Regions from separate parts of the Streptomyces sp. NBC_00086 genome, predicted to be linked through region 3. Evidence: riboswitches for the same ligand, from Rfam matches in the RefSeq annotation. Region 3 holds a riboswitch; each other region holds the start of a gene.
What was found. A riboswitch is a leader RNA that binds a small molecule or an ion and turns the genes downstream of it on or off. The one in region 3 is predicted to bind thiamine pyrophosphate.

Region 1 (3,267 bases), 1.9 Mb from region 3:
GGAGTTCCCAGACCGCCGAGGTCTGAGTGACGGTCACGTCGTCGAGTACGCCGAGCGATCCGATGATGACACCCGCAAGCAGCAAACCGCTCATGTCGATGTTCGGGTAGAGCCCGTGGATCAGCCCGGTGTTGTCGTCGGTGTTGCCGCTGAGGAATGCCCAGTCGATGAACAGCGAGCCCAGCAGGCCGATCAGCAGCAGCGAGATGATGGTGCCGAGGACCGCGACCGAGGTGCGGGCCGTCAGCCCGTGGCACATGTAGAGCGCGATCAGCATGATCGCGCTGGCTCCGACCACGGCCACGACCAGCGGGTTCGACCCCTGCAGGATCGCCGGGAGGATGAAGAGGGTCAGCACCGCGAAGCTGACGGCGAGGGCGATGAGCGCGAACAGCCCGCGCATCCGCCCGACGAGGACGACCGCGAGGGCGAAGATGCCCGCGAGGAGGGCCATCGGCAGCTTGCGGTTCACGTCGATCACGGAGTACTGGAGGTCCCGGGGCGCGTCCGGAGCGTAGGCGACCACCACGTCCTGGCCGTCCGTCAACTGTCGTGGAGCGCCCGGCTGGACGATCTCGATGAACTCGCGGCCCTTGTCGGGGCCGCTGCCCACCCTGATGGTGGCCTTCTTGCACTCGCCGGTCTGCGAGGCGAGGGCCTCGCGTCCCTCGGGGGTGGAGGTGTCGCCGGTGGCCGGCACCTGCGCGGCGTTCACGGATTTGCAGTCGACGTGTTGGAGCGCGACGACCGTGGCCTCCTGGGTCTGCCGGTCGAAGCCGACCCCGGTGCGTTCGTGGCCCGGCGCGCCACCGGGCCAGAGCACCGCCATGCCGATCACGACGGCGGTGGCGAAGGGGATCAGAACGGCCGCGATCACCTTGCGCAGGTGCTTCGAGACGGGGGCCGCCGGGCCATGGCTGTGCGAATGGCCATGGGAGTGCCCGGCGGAGCGGTCGGGCGAGTCACCGGGGTGCGCATGCGCGTGGCCGGGGTGGTCGGCGTGACCAGCGGGATCCGTGGGCTCGGTGGGGGGCTGCGGCGAGGACGTCACTGACTGATCATCGCAACAGATGAGGGGGCCCACTGTTCAGCACGCCACACATGACGCTAGCGTGGGGGCTACTTTGCACAACGCGGGAGCTCGGAGCACCGGGCTGAGAGGGCGCTGATCACCGTTCGCATTCGAATATGCGTACGGGAGGAGGCTGCGTCGACCGCCGAACCTGTTACCGGGTAATGCCGGCGTAGGGAGATTAGGTCTCATGACCATTCAGGACGCACGCACGCCTGCCGTCAGCCAGGACGCCGACGGCCAGACCGAGCGCCAGCCCGGCTGGCACAAGGGATACGTGGCGGGCTCCCGCCCCGACATCCGGGTGCCGGTTCGCCAGGTCCACCTCACCAACGGCAAGGACGTCACGCTCTACGACACGTCCGGGCCGTACACCGACCCGCAGGTCGAGACCGACGTGCGCCGCGGACTGCCGCCGCTGCGCGAGAACTGGATCATCAGCCGCGGCGACACCGAGGAGTACGCGGGCCGCCCCGTGCGCCCCGAGGACGACGGCATCAAGCACACCTCGCCGCGCGGTGGCCTCAAGAACCTCGACGCGGTCTTCCCGGGCCGTCCGCGCCAGCCCCGCCGTGGTCGCGGCGGCGCCGCGGTCACGCAGCTCGCGTACGCCCGCCGGGGCGAGATCACCCCGGAGATGGAGTACGTCGCGATCCGCGAGAACGTCTCCCCCGAGGTCGTCCGCGAGGAGATCGCCGCAGGTCGCGCGGTCATGCCGGTCAATGTGAACCACCCCGAGATCGAGCCGATGATCATCGGCAAGCGGTTCCTGGTGAAGGTCAACGCCAACATCGGCAACTCCGCCGTCACCTCCTCGATCGAGGAGGAGGTGGACAAGATGACCTGGGCGACCAAGTGGGGCGCCGACACGGTCATGGACCTCTCGACCGGCCGCAACATCCACACCACCCGCGAGTGGGTGCTGCGCAACTCTCCCGTGCCGATCGGCACCGTGCCGCTGTACCAGGCGCTGGAGAAGGTCGACGGCCGCGCCGAGGACCTGACCTGGGAGATCTACAAGGACACGGTCATCGAGCAGGCCGAGCAGGGCGTCGACTACATGACGGTCCACGCCGGCGTGCTGCTGTCGTACGTGCCGCTGACCGCGCGCCGCAAGACCGGCATCGTCTCGCGCGGCGGTTCGATCATGGCCGCCTGGTGCCTGGCGCACCACAAGGAGAACTTCCTCTACACGAACTTCGAGGAGCTCTGCGAGATCCTCGCGGCGTACGACGTCACGTACTCCCTCGGTGACGGTCTGCGCCCCGGTTCCATCGCGGACGCCAACGACGCGGCGCAGTTCGCGGAGCTGAAGACGCTGGGCGAGCTGAACACGATCGCCAAGCGGTACAACGTGCAGACGATGATCGAGGGCCCCGGGCACGTCCCGATGCACAAGATCAAGGAGAACATCGACCTTCAGCAGGAGATCTGCGAGGAGGCGCCGTTCTACACGCTCGGCCCGCTGACCACCGACGTCGCGCCCGCGTACGACCACATCACCTCGGGCATCGGCGCCGCGATGATCGCCTGGTGGGGCACCGCGATGCTCTGCTACGTCACGCCCAAGGAGCACCTGGGCCTGCCGAACCGCGACGACGTGAAGACCGGTGTCATCACGTACAAGATCGCGGCCCACGCGGCGGACCTGGCCAAGGGGCACCCGGGCGCCCAGGAATGGGACGACGCCCTGTCGGACGCGCGGTTCGAGTTCCGCTGGGAGGACCAGTTCAACCTGGCCCTCGACCCGGACACGGCCCGTGAGTTCCACGACGAGACCCTCCCGGCCGAGCCGGCCAAGACCGCGCACTTCTGCTCCATGTGCGGTCCGAAGTTCTGCTCGATGAAGATCTCCCAGGACATCCGCCGCCAGCACGGCGGCGACCTGGGCGCCGAGGAGATCGAGGCGGGCATGGCCGAGAAGTCCGCCGAGTTCGCGGCCGCGGGCAACCGCGTGTACCTGCCGCTGGCCGACTGACCCAGGCCCCGGTACATACGGACGGCCCGCGACACCGAGGGGGGAGTCGCGGGCCGCCGTTGCGTACGTCGTGTCAGCCCAGGGCGGCGAGGTAGCGGTTCGGTGCGTCGGGATCGGCGAGACCCCGCATGCTCAGCTGGGCGAGGCAGTGGTAGGCGAGGTCGGTCGAGTCGTAGACGTGGTGGGCGACCAGGGCCAGCTGCCTGAGCTGCTCGTC
Region 2 (3,267 bases), 3.9 Mb from region 3:
CCATCAGGACGGGAAGCTGCGCCCGGGTCACCGCCGAGGCGAGCATGACCGCCGCGCAGCCCAGTTCCATGGCCAGGGCCACGTCCGAGGCCGTTCCGGCCCCCGCGTCCAGGATGACCGGGACCCCGGCCCGCTCGGTGATCAGCTCGAAGTTGTGCGGGTTGCGGATGCCCATGCCGGAGCCGATGGGGGAGCCGAGCGGCATGATCGCCGCGCAGCCCACGTCCTCCAGCTTCCGGGCCAGCACCGGGTCGTCGTTCGTATAGGGGAGGACCGTGAAGCCCTCGTCGACCAGGATCTCCGCCGCGTCGAGCAGCTCGACCCCGTCCGGCAGGAGGGTCCGCTCGTCCGCGACGACCTCCAGCTTGATCCAGCCCGTGCCGAGGGCCTCCCGGGCCAGCCGGGCCGTGAGCACGGCCTCGCCCGCCGTGAAGCAGCCCGCGGTGTTGGGGAGGACCGCGATGCCCAGGCGGTTCAGGACGGAGAGGACCGATCCCTGGACCGTCGGGTCGAGGCGCCGCATCGCGACGGTGGTGAGTTCCGTGCCGGACGCGACCAGCGCCCGTTCCAGGATGTCCAGGCTCGGCGCCCCGCCGGTGCCCATGATCAGGCGCGAGGAGAAGGTCCGGCCGCCCAGGGTGAAGAGGTCGTCCGCCATGCTGCTCAGCCTCCCTGGACCGCGGTGAGGACCTCGACGCGGTCGCCGTCGCTCACGCAGGTGTAGGGCCACTGGCCGCGCGGCACCACGGTCTCGTTGAGGGCGGCCGCGACCCCCTTGGTGGCCTCGGTGAGGGTGGCGACCACCGTGGCGAGCATGGTCCCGTCCGCGATCTCGTGCGGCTCGCCGTTGACGGAGATGGTCATGCGAACGACTCCTGTCGCGTGAGGGTGGGCGTGGACGTGGACAAGGGCGTGGACGTGAGGGCGAAGCGGCGCGGGGTGAAGGGGCGGGCGATCTCCGGCAGTTCGCCGGTGGTCAGCAGGTCCGCCATCACGTCCCCGGTCAGCGGGGTCAGCAGGACCCCGTTGCGGTAGTGCCCGGTGGCCAGGTGCAGCCCCGGGAGTTCGGTAGGACCGAGGAGGGGGGCGTTGTCCGGTGATCCGGGCCGCAGCCCGGCCCGGGTCTCCACCAGGGGGAGTTCGGTGATCCCGGGCACCAGCTCGTGGGCGTCGCGCAGGAGTTCGTAGACCCCGCCCGCGGTGACGGTGGTGTCCCAGCCGAGTTCCTCGCTGGTGGCGCCGAGGACGAGCTCGCCGTTCTCGCGCGGCACCAGGTAGACGTGGCTGCCGCGCACGACGGCCCGTACGGTCCGCGACAGGAACGGCGCGTACGACGGGGGCACCGCGAGCCGCAGCACCTGCCCCTTCACGGGCCGTACGGGGGCCACGGCCTCGGGCGGTACGCCGTCCAGCCGGCCGCTGAGCGAGCCCGCCGCCAGCACCACCTGGTCGGCGCGCAGCTCCGTACCGTCGGCGTCGTCGAGGACCGCGCCGCAGGCCCGGTCGGCGGTGGTCAGCAGCCGCGCCGCCCCCGCGCGGTGCAGGGCGACCCCGGCCCGTTCGCAGGCGGCCAGCAGGGCGGCGGCGAGGCGGCGGGGATCGACCTGGTGGTCGCCGTCCACGCGCAGGCCGCCGCGTACGCCGGGGGCCAGCATCGGTTCCAGGCGGCGGCACTCGCGGCCGGTCAGCCACTCGGACTCCAGGCCGCAGCGGCGCTGGAGGGCGTGCAGTTCGCGCAGGTGCAGCCGGTCGTCGGCGTCGAGGGCGACGGCGAGGGTGCCGCAGGCGCGGTAGCCGATGTCCATGCCGCCGCTGGCTTCGGCGAGCTCGGCGGCGAATTCGGGGTAGCGGGCGGCGGAGGCGAGGTTGAGCCCGAGCAGGGTCTCCTCGCCGTAGTGCAGCTCGGTGACGGCGGCCAGCATGCCGGCCGCGACCTGGGCGGCCCCGCCGCCGGGGGCCGGATCGGCCAGCGCGGTGCGCAGCCCGCGCCGGGCCGCCCGCCAGGCGGTGACCAGGCCGATGATGCCGCCCCCGATGACGAGGACGTCGTGGCCGGGACTCCGGCCCTTCCGATATGAATGCATGGGCGTCCAGCCCCTCCCTTCGCCGGCATGACCCGGATCAGGTTCGTACGGTCGGAGGCCGGCCAGCCTCCCTCTCAGCCCGGTGCGCCCGGACTCCCGCGATAGGTTCGGTGCCAGAGTAACGCCGAGGCCGACGGCCGGTAAGGCTGCCTCCCCGGTGCCGGCCGCCGCCCGGCCGCCGCCCGGTCCCCAGCAGGTTCCCGCCCGCTATTCCTGACGGACCGTCAGTTGATTAGGCTGGGACGCGTGAGCGAGCAGACGCAACAGCAGACGCAGCAGGAGCAAGACACTCGGCGCGGCGTGGTGATCGTCGGCGCGGGGATGGCCGGGGTCCAGACCGCGGTCGCCCTCCGGGAACAGGGCTGGACCGGCCCCGTCACCCTGCTGGGAGCCGAACCCCACCAGCCCTACGACCGGCCCCCGCTGTCCAAGGCGGTGCTCCTCGGCAAGGCCGAGGACTCGGCCTTCGACGTGGACTTCGAGGAGCTCGGCATCGAACTCCGGCTGGGGGTCGAGGTCACCGGACTGCGGGCCGCCGACCGGGAGGTGGACACCGAGGCGGGACCGGTCCCGTACGAGTACCTCGTGCTGGCCACCGGCGCCCTCCCGCTGACCCTGCCCGGCGCGGAGGGCGTCCCCGGGGTGCACCTGCTGCGCACCCTGGACGACGCGGCCCGGCTGCGGCCCGTCCTGGCGGCCGGCTCGGCGGTGGTGGTGGTCGGGGCCGGCTGGATCGGCGCGGAGTTCGCCACCGCCGCCCGCGAGGCGGGCTGCGCGGTGACGGTGGTCGAGGCGGCCGGCCGGGTGCTGGCGGGCGCGCTGCCGGCGGAGGTCGCCGAGCCGATGGGCCGCTGGTACGCCCGGGCGGGCGCCGAGCTGCTGACGGACGCGCGGGTGGCTTCCGTGGAGCCGGGCCGGGTCCTGCTGGCCGACGGGCGGGAGCTGCCGGCCGAGGCGGTGGTGGTGGGCATCGGCGCCCGGCCGGCCACCGGATGGCTGGCCGGATCCGGCGTGGAGCTCGGCCCGGACGGAGCGGTCACCGCCGACGAGTGGCTGCGCACCTCGGTGCCCGGGGTGTACGCCGTGGGGGACTGCGCCTCCTTCCCGTCGGCCCGCTACGGATCCCGGCTGCTGGTGCACCACTGGGACAACGCCCTCCAGGGCCCGCGGGTGGTGGCGGCGG
Region 3 (3,267 bases):
TTTCCTGGCCACCTTCGTCGCGATGCTGCTCACCGCCGACGACGGGCCGCAGCGGGTGATCACCTTCCTGCTCCTGACGGTGGTCAGCGACACCGGGGCCTACGCGGTCGGCTGGCGCTTCGGCAAGACCAAGCTCGCCCCGCGCATCAGCCCAGGAAAGACCCGCGAGGGGCTCTTCGGAGCGGTGGCCTTCGCGATGGGCGCCGGCGCGCTGTGCATGGAGTTCCTGATCGACGGGGGCGTCTGGTGGCAGGGCCTGGTGCTCGGCCTCGCCGTCGCGGTCAGCGCCACGCTCGGCGACCTCGGGGAATCCATGATCAAGCGGGATCTCGGGATCAAGGACATGGGCACGCTGCTGCCGGGTCACGGCGGCATCATGGACCGGCTGGATTCCCTGCTTCCGACGGCCCCGGTGGTCTGGCTGCTGCTGGCGGCGTTCGTGGGCACGGGCTGACCTGCGAAAAGGCGCCCGTGCAGGTAGGGCGGTTACTCTTGGAAGGCGCGCTGCTTCTGCGGCGCGCCTTTCGTCTTACAAGGAGTACCTGCCATGGCCCGCCCAGTCCCGGGAGAGCTCACTTTCGTCGCCCCTCGTGGAGCGAAGAAGCCGCCCCGGCACCTCGCCGACCTCACCCCCGAGGAGCGCCGGGAGGCGGTCGCCGCGATCGGCGAGAAGCCCTTCCGGGCCAAGCAGCTCTCCCAGCACTACTTCGCCCGGTACGCGCACGACCCGGCCGAGTGGACCGACATCCCGGCCGCCTCCCGCGAGAAGCTCCAGCAGGAGCTGCTGCCGGACCTGATGAACGTCCTGCGCCACATCTCGTGCGACGACGACACCACCCGCAAGACCCTGTGGAAGCTGCACGACGGCACGCTCGTCGAGTCGGTGCTGATGCGCTACCCGGACCGGGTCACCATGTGCATCTCCTCGCAGGCCGGCTGCGGAATGAACTGCCCGTTCTGCGCCACCGGCCAGGCGGGCCTCGACCGCAACCTGTCGACCGCCGAGATCGTGCACCAGATCGTCGACGGCATGCGCGCCCTGCGCGACGGCGAGGTCCCCGGCGGGCCCGCCCGGCTGTCGAACATCGTCTTCATGGGCATGGGTGAGCCGCTCGCCAACTACAACCGCGTCGTCGGCGCCATCCGCCGCCTCACCGACCCGGAGCCCGATGGCCTGGGCCTGTCCCAGCGCGGGATCACCGTCTCCACCGTGGGTCTGGTCCCGGCGATGCTGCGCTTCGCCGACGAGGGCTTCAAGTGCCGCCTCGCCGTCTCCCTGCACGCCCCGGACGACGAGCTGCGCGACACCCTGGTCCCCGTGAACACCCGCTGGAACGTCCGCGAGGTGCTCGGCGCGGCCTGGGAGTACGCGGAGAAGTCCGGCCGCCGGATCTCCATCGAGTACGCCCTGATCCGCGACATCAACGACCAGGCCTGGCGCGGCGACCTGCTCGGCAAGCTGCTCAAGGGCAAGCGCGTGCACGTCAACCTGATCCCGCTGAACCCGACGCCGGGCTCGAAGTGGACCGCTTCGCGGCCCGAGGACGAGAAGGCCTTCGTTGACGCCATCGCCCGCCACGGCGTGCCGGTGACCGTCCGCGACACCCGTGGCCAGGAGATCGACGGCGCGTGCGGCCAGCTCGCCGCCTCGGAGCGCTGATTTCCGCCAGTTGAGGTTCGCATTCGGCCACGGGGTACCCTGTGGCCGAAACCAATTTCATATTCCGACAGGGGAGCGCCACAGCGCTGAGAGTGCGGTAACCGTCACCGCAGACCCTCTGAACCTCGCCCCGGTCATTCGGGGTAGGAAGTTCGGTCACCACTCAAGCTGTTGCGCCCTGCCCGGCGTCCGCTCCACAGAGCGCCGGGCAGGGCCGCGTCTTCTCCTGGACATCCCAGGAGGAATGCACCAATGAGCACCACCAAGAAGATGGCGGGCATCGCGCTCGTGGCCGCGCTCGGCGTCACCACGCTCAGCGCCTGCGGCAGCGATGCCAAGGACAAGTCCGCCGGGGCGAGCGCCGCTCCGAAGTCCAAGACGATCACCCTCGTCTCGCACGACTCCTTCAACGTGACCGACACGGTCCTCAAGGAGTTCGAGCAGCAGAGCGGCTACACCGTCAAGGTCCTGAAGTCGGGCGACGCGGGCGCCGCCCTGAACCAGGAGATCCTCACCAAGGGCTCCCCGCGCGGCGACGTCTTCTTCGGCGTGGACAACACGCTCCTCTCCCGTGCCCTCGACAACGGCATCTTCACGCCGTACGAGGCCAAGGGGCTGGCCGAGGTGAAGCCCGAGTTCGTGGCCGACAAGGAGCACCGGGTCACCCCCGTCGACTCCGGCGACATCTGCGTGAACTACGACAAGGCCTACTTCGCCGACAAGAAGATCGCCCCGCCGCAGACGCTGGACGACCTGATCAAGCCGGAGTACAAGAACCTGCTGGTCACCGAGAACGCCGCGACCTCCTCGCCCGGCCTCGGCTTCCTCCTCGCCTCCGTCGGCAAGTACGGCGACGAGGGCTGGAAGGACTACTGGAGCAAGCTCAAGGCCAACGGCGTCGAGGTCGTCGACGGCTGGGAGCAGGCCTACAACGAGCGCTTCTCCGGCTCGGCGGGCGGAAAGAAGGCCAAGGGCGACCGGCCGCTGGTCGTCTCCTACGCCTCCAGCCCGCCGGTCGAGGTGCTCTTCGGCGAGCCGCAGCCGGCCGAGGCCCCCACGGGCGTCGCGACGGGCACGTGCTTCCGCCAGACCGAGTTCGCGGGTCTGCTCAAGGGCGCGAAGAACGAGGAGGGCGGCAAGGCGCTCCTGGACTTCCTGATCTCCAAGAAGTTCCAGGAGGACATGCCGCTCCAGATGTTCGTGAACCCGGTGACCAAGGACGCGGCGGTGCCGGAGCTGTTCACCAAGCACGGCGTCGTCATCGAGAAGCCCGAGACGGTCGCCCCGGAGGCCATCGCCAAGAACCGCGACCAGTGGGTCAAGGCGTGGACCGCGCTCGTCGTGAAGTAGGACGGTTGAGTTCCGTACCGAAGGAGAGCGGGCGGGCCACGGCCGTCAGGCTCGGTCTGATGGCCGTGCCGCTCGTCTTCTTCGGGCTGTTCTTCGCGTACCCCGTGGCCGCGATCGTCGGGCGCGGGCTCAAGACCGACACCGGCTGGCAGTTCGGCCGGATCGGCGAGGTGCTGGCCCGGCCCGACATCGGCGACGTGCTCTGGTTCACCACCTGGCAGGCGCTCGCGTCCACGGCGCTCACGCTCCTGATCGCA

Region 1: it holds a riboswitch for thiamine pyrophosphate, as region 3 does, so the genes downstream of both, thiC (phosphomethylpyrimidine synthase ThiC) here and OG276_RS09755 (thiamine ABC transporter substrate binding subunit) in region 3, are expected to answer to the same signal.
Region 2: it holds a riboswitch for thiamine pyrophosphate, as region 3 does, so the genes downstream of both, thiO (glycine oxidase ThiO) here and OG276_RS09755 (thiamine ABC transporter substrate binding subunit) in region 3, are expected to answer to the same signal.

Annotation. Positions count from the first base shown of each region.
Region 1 covers NZ_JAPELZ010000001.1:4,146,364-4,149,630, forward strand. Annotated here, with positions in the region: gene OG276_RS18565 (YibE/F family protein) at 1-1,051, opposite strand, end outside; TPP riboswitch at 1,124-1,268, shown strand; gene thiC (phosphomethylpyrimidine synthase ThiC) at 1,263-3,050, shown strand; gene OG276_RS18575 (FkbM family methyltransferase) at 3,124-3,267, opposite strand, start outside.
Region 2 covers NZ_JAPELZ010000001.1:6,119,650-6,122,916, forward strand. Annotated here, with positions in the region: gene OG276_RS27745 (thiazole synthase) at 1-658, opposite strand, end outside; gene thiS (sulfur carrier protein ThiS) at 664-864, opposite strand; gene thiO (glycine oxidase ThiO) at 861-2,084, opposite strand; TPP riboswitch at 2,082-2,194, opposite strand; gene OG276_RS27760 (NAD(P)/FAD-dependent oxidoreductase) at 2,331-3,267, shown strand, end outside.
Region 3 covers NZ_JAPELZ010000001.1:2,251,840-2,255,106, reverse strand. Annotated here, with positions in the region: gene OG276_RS09765 (phosphatidate cytidylyltransferase) at 1-454, shown strand, start outside; gene rlmN (23S rRNA (adenine(2503)-C(2))-methyltransferase RlmN) at 548-1,660, shown strand; TPP riboswitch at 1,720-1,828, shown strand; gene OG276_RS09755 (thiamine ABC transporter substrate binding subunit) at 1,913-3,010, shown strand; gene OG276_RS09750 (iron ABC transporter permease) at 3,070-3,267, shown strand, end outside.